[Eubacterium] eligens ATCC 27750: one gene and its partner. The protein of the gene in region 2 interacts with the protein of the main gene of each other region in a pairwise test. Links are inferred from orthologs where the notes say so. Each region holds a gene or a part of one and is shown on either strand. Other genes may lie near its edges.

Evidence for each region. Proteins that work in one complex are often made in the same cells at the same time.
Region 1: the proteins of mreB (region 2) and ftsZ interact in binary tests that used the Escherichia coli proteins (3 or more experiments, as listed by UniProt). The link is inferred for [Eubacterium] eligens ATCC 27750 from one-to-one orthologs.

What each region holds. Positions count from the first base shown.
Region 1 is NC_012778.1:737,558-740,417, reverse strand. Bases 69-2,860 are described here. They hold ftsZ (cell division protein FtsZ), read right to left. Parts: upstream 2,154-2,860; coding sequence 984-2,153; downstream 69-983. Other genes in these bases: EUBELI_RS03510 (cell division protein FtsQ/DivIB), read right to left, coding at 2,233-2,860; EUBELI_RS03520 (sigma-E processing peptidase SpoIIGA), read right to left, coding at 69-895. In the rest of the region: more of EUBELI_RS03520, read right to left, coding at 1-68. UniProt on the Escherichia coli protein: Essential cell division protein that forms a contractile ring structure (Z ring) at the future cell division site. The regulation of the ring assembly controls the timing and the location of cell division.
Region 2 is NC_012778.1:247,885-250,954, forward strand. Bases 78-3,031 are described here. They hold mreB (rod shape-determining protein), read left to right. Parts: upstream 78-1,032; coding sequence 1,033-2,031; downstream 2,032-3,031. Other genes in these bases: EUBELI_RS01065 (GNAT family N-acetyltransferase), read right to left, coding at 164-667; flgF (flagellar basal-body rod protein FlgF), read left to right, coding at 2,135-2,905; EUBELI_RS01080 (flagellar hook-basal body protein), read left to right, coding at 2,945-3,031. Outside these bases: EUBELI_RS01060 (low molecular weight protein-tyrosine-phosphatase), read left to right, coding at 1-31; more of EUBELI_RS01080, read left to right, coding at 3,032-3,070. UniProt on the Escherichia coli protein: Forms membrane-associated dynamic filaments that are essential for cell shape determination. Acts by regulating cell wall synthesis and cell elongation, and thus cell shape.

The sequences.
Region 1 (2,860 bases), 490 kb from region 2 along the record:
GAGCATGATAATCCCCATTCTTATTAATCTGCCTGGGAGACATGCCTATAGCCGCATCCTCCCTTTTCACAACATTTTCTCCCTCGTATATATGTATATAATCTGCTGTTATGATTTCCATCATCCCACCTGAACTTCCAACACTGTTATATGGAATCAGATGATATCCAAGCTTCTGTAAGTTATCTATATCACTGAGAATGTCGTTGAAATATGTTCTTTCTACCACTGTAACCGGTCTTTTTCCAATATAATCAACAAGGCTGTTGCCTGTATCGATTATTGCGTCCATTTCAAATTCCCGTTCTGCTACGCCAATCACAATATGTCTTTTTAAACCATCCGTTATCCTGATAGTTTTAAGTGCCTTAAGCACCATGACAACAGCCATGACCGTCACAGTAAGAAAGATTACAAGCTCACTGTCAGACAGAATTACATTTTGAATAAAATACCCTGCAAATGTGTACTTTAACCAATGCATTATCCCACCTGCAAAAAGTGCCGTAAATATCATTCCGGCAGCTGCTTTCAACAGTTTTCTCATATAAAGCTTTAATTGTTTTGATGTTTTATGCTTAAAGTCCTCATTACCCGAAAGCATTATCATCGCCATGATTAATGTCACCGGACCATATGTAATGAACTTTCCAAGCACTGCAAATCTTAGTGGAATACACACGCACATGACAGCCCATGCAGCTCCTAAAGTGGCAGAAATAATCATTCTGGATATTCTGGCAGAAAATTTAAAAATCCAGTCTGTTATAAGCAGCACACACAGGTTTGCCACGAAGTTTATTCCAAACAGAACATCTGCATATATAACCGTATCCGTTATCACCTCCTTGTTTTGAATCTGTTTTCTTGTTACAGGTGGAATTATATACAACATGCCATGCAAAATTTGTCAAAACAACAGAGTGGGTACAAAAAAACACCGCCAGCAGACTGACGGTGTTAAATATACTTATATTGAATTATTACTTTTTATTCTTCTGTAAGAATGTTGGAATTGTAATTCCTCTGTCCTTAACCTGTGGTGTAACAGGTGATGGCTGCTTAAGTCCTGGAAGTGGAGCATCATTTGATACAGAAGATGTTCTAGCTGACTGTGTATATGTATACTGTGGCTTTACATTAACAGTAGGTCTTGTTGCCTGTGCCATACCTGCAAATCCTGCCATAGCCTTATTAACATTACCATCCTCAAGACCTGTTGCAATAACAGTGATTGTAGCCTGATCTGTAACGCTCTCATCATACATGGCACCGAAAATAATATTAGCATTATCTCCAGCAAGTTCCTGAACATAACTTGCAGCTTCGTTAGCTTCGATAAGACTGATATCACCTGAAATGTTAATAATAACATGTGATGCACCCTCAATAGTTGTCTCAAGAAGTGGGCTTGTGACAGCCTGCTTAACAGCCTCAATAGCCTTGTCATCACCTGTAGCTGTACCAATACCGATATGTGCAACACCCTTGTCCACCATAACAGTCTTAACATCAGCAAAGTCAAGGTTGATAAGACCTGGTACATTGATAAGGTCTGTAATTCCCTGAACTGCCTGCTGTAACACTTCATCAGCCTTCTTTAATGCCTCTGGCATAGTTGTTCTTCTGTCCACTATCTCTAAAAGCTTATCATTAGGAATAACGATAAGTGTATCTACATTCTCCTTAAGCTTCTCAATACCTGATTCAGCATTAGCCATTCTTGTTCTTGCTTCGAACTTAAAAGGCTTAGTAACAACACCTACTGTAAGAATTCCCATATCCTTAGAAATCTTAGCTACTACAGGAGCTGCTCCTGTACCGGTTCCGCCACCCATACCACATGTAACGAATACCATATCAGCGCCCTTGATTGCCTGTGTAAGCTCTTCAACATTCTCTTCTGCTGCCTTCTCACCAATTTCCGGCTGTGCTCCTGCACCAAGTCCTTTAGTAAGCTTTTCGCCTATCTGAATAGCAGTTGGAGCTTTACATAATGTAAGTGCCTGACTATCAGTATTAATACCAATAAATTCTACTCCACTAATATTCTCATCTATCATTCTATTAACTGCATTATTACCTGCTCCACCTACACCAACAACAATAATCTTTGCTGATGACTCCTGGTCATTAGTCATTATCTCTAACAAGGTTGCTGCCTCCTTTAATATCTAAAAATTGCACTACATAATATATTATTATCTTTCGTCTAAAATATCAACCGTTTTTTTACTTTTCGCGTTTAAAAATTATAGAACTTTCATCGCCATTATAATCATCAAGATACAATGTTCCTTTAAGCGTCCCAAACTTAGGTGATAATTGCTTTAATTCAAATAATCTGTCCGTAAAATCCTTGCTGCTTCCAAGGCTCACTTTAACATCACCCATGTACAATGTGATATTATATGAAGAATCAAAATACACCTTGTCCACATTAATGTCATATTTGTCAAAGCTCTGTGTGAGATCCAGAATAGTGTTATATATCTCGGAATTACCCGCATCAAGCTTTGTATTAATAACAATAGAGTTAAAATTAAGTCCGTCTATCTCTGGAACATTCTCATATAAATCCGTAGAACTTTCCACAACAATTCCATCTTTGTCAAAATACATATTGCATCCCATATACCTGACATAACCTACTATTGCTTTTTCATACACTGTTACATAAAGCCTGTCCGGCCAGTCTGTCTCAACATCATATTTCTGGATAAATGGTATTTTGGTGTCTTTTTGTCCAAATATTTTGAAATATAGCAGATTAACATAATCACCACCAAATATATATTTTTTAAGTTCTTCATCCGAATAATGAGTTGAACCCACAAATTCTATTGTGTCAGCCTCAAAC
Region 2 (3,070 bases):
GTTGCTTGAATGCCTTAAGGAAGAATTGTAGGCGGCTACAGGTAGGTTGTATGAGCAAGTGCCACGGCAATATATGTGAATAAAAAGGGTCGGGCAAGGCAGGCTGTCTTCAACGGGGACAGCCTGCCTTGCCCGACAGCCACTACCTACCGGTTGCCATTACCTACCACGGCAGAATATACATATTCCTCTGGTAAGAACCGAATACAGTGGCAGTTGCCTTAAGCTCTGCGCCGAGACGGCGGAAAGACGAATTGCTGGCGACGTTGTCAGGGTGGGCTACGGCGAGGATTGTGTCGATGCCGCGGTTGCGGGCAATTGAACAGAGGCGCTTGTTAAGCTCACACATAAGGTTGTGACCGCGGAAGTCAGGGTGAACCATGCATCGTCCGACTTCAGCTACATTTGTAGAACGAATGTCGAGACCGAGCTTTTCAGCTTCCTCGGCAAATTCATGCTCATTAAAGAAAAGGGCGCTGGCGGCAACAAGTTCATTATCGTCATTAAATGCACCTAAGAAGCATGTCCAGTCAGCATCAAAGAAATGCGAGCGTTCAATATCATCAATAGGAATCCACCATTCCGGAACAGGGAGAGCATTTTCTATAGTAAATATAAGCTGTTCGAGAGCAGCCTTATCATTTTTATCTAATACACGGATATTCATAGCAATCTCCTATACACTTAAATTCAGAATTACCTTAACATATGTAAGTTATAATCCTGATCCACCACATTATAATATGTATGTATCTCAAAATCAAAATATTTTTAAATTCGCGGGCAGAATATTAAGCAGACACAAATTAATGCCGATATACATTTATAAGACATATTGCTTCTTGAATATTTATAAAAATATATATTTAGATAGATTTTTTTTATTTAGGGCTTTTAAATTTCCTTTTTTATGTATATAATGGTGTTTAGCCATGGGCACACATGGCTTCTAATGACTTTTGAGTTTATGTTTTATCTGAATATATCGGACAGACAGAGGTCCGCATTGTTTTATAAGAAAGGGGAATTATCATGTTATCAACAGATATTGGTATAGATTTAGGTACTGCAAGTATTCTTGTGTACATCAGAGGCAAAGGAGTTGTTCTTAAAGAGCCTTCAGTTGTTGCATTTGACAGGGATACTAATAAGATTAAGGCTATCGGTGAGGAAGCAAGACTGATGCTTGGTAGAACACCAGGTAACATCGTTGCTGTAAGACCTCTTCGTCAGGGTGTTATCTCTGATTACACTGTAACTGAGAAGATGCTTAAGTACTTTATCCAGAAGGCTATCGGCAAGAGAATGCTTAAGAAGCCTAGAATCAGTGTATGCGTACCTTCAGGTGTTACTGAGGTTGAGAAGAAGGCGGTTGAGGATGCTACTCTTCAGGCAGGTGCAAGAGAGGTTGCTATTATTGAAGAGCCTATCGCAGCAGCTATCGGTGCAGGTATTGATATTTCAAGACCATGTGGTAATATGATTGTTGATATCGGTGGTGGTACAACTGATATCGCTGTTATCTCTTTAGGAGGAACTGTTGTAAGTACTTCTATTAAGATTGCCGGTGATGATTTTGATGAAGCTATCGTAAGATACATGAGAAAGAAGCATAATCTTCTTATCGGTGAAAGAACCGCAGAAGATATTAAGATAAAGGTTGGTTCTGCTTATCCTAAGGCAGAAGTCACAACTATGAATGTACGAGGAAGAAACCTTGTAACAGGTCTTCCTAAGACTGTAGAGGTAAGCTCAGAGGAGACAGAGGAAGCTTTAAGAGAGGCAACTTCACAGATTGTTGAAGCTGTTCACAGCGTTCTTGAGAAGACTCCACCAGAACTTGCATCTGATATTGCAGACAGAGGAATCGTCCTTACAGGAGGCGGAAGTCTTCTTTCAGGACTTGAGGATTTAATTGAAGCCAAGACAGGAATTAATACTATGACAGCCGAAGATCCAATGACATGTGTTGCTATTGGTACAGGTAAGTTTATTGAGTTCCTTGCAGGCTACAGAGACGAAGTTAAGTAACCTGGAACATTTTTAATAAGATTATTACAAATGTTTCTTAACATTCTGGCAGAATGGACAATTTTTATGCCGGAAGAATATATTATCAAGAAAGAGGCGGGCTATGGTAAAAGGGCTTTATACAGCGTACTCTGGCTTGACAGTTCAGCAGAAGAGACTGGATGTAGTGTCTAATAATCTGGCTAATGCAACTACCACAGGTTATAAGAAAGAAGGCCTTACGACACAGTCGTTTAAAGATGTTTATGGCATCAAAGTTAAAGATGAAACTGTGGGCTATATTAATCAGAATATCGGAACTCTGAATCTTGGAGCGAAAGTAGGAGAATCCTTCAGAAGCTGGGATCAGGGTTCTTTCCAGAATACTGGCAATACATTTGACTTTGCGCTTAGTGGAAGTGGATTGTTTTCGATTTCATTCACTAACAAAGCTGGAGAAACTTCAACGCTTTATACCAGGGACGGATCTTTCCAGATGAACCGTGAAGGTTATCTGGTAACCAAGGATGGTGATTTTGTATTGGGCGAGAATGGTCCGATACAGTTACCTACAGACTTTGAGAGCCTTACTGTAGAAGAGAGTGGCGAAATATATGCTGACGGACAGTATGTTGACAGGCTTGCGCTTGTAGATTTTGAGGATTACGATTATGTTGAAGCGTATGGAGAGAATCTTTACAAGGCAGTTGATGGCGCAACACAGACAGAAGCTACAGCAAAGGTTAATCAGGGATATTTGGAGGCTTCCAATATTAATGTGGTAACAGAGATGGTAGATATGATATCTATCGCAAGAGATTTTGAAAGTAATCAGAAGATTATGAATACTATCGATGAGATGTTAGGAAAGATGGTATCTATTTCTGAAATTTAGTGACAACTGTTAGACATTTACATATGGAGGACTAACGATATGATGAGATCATTGTGGACTGCTGCATCAGGAATGATGAGCCAGCAGACAAGCGTAGATACTATTGCCAATAATCTGGCAAATGTTAATACAATCGGATATAAGCAGGAGCAGACTCAGTTTAAG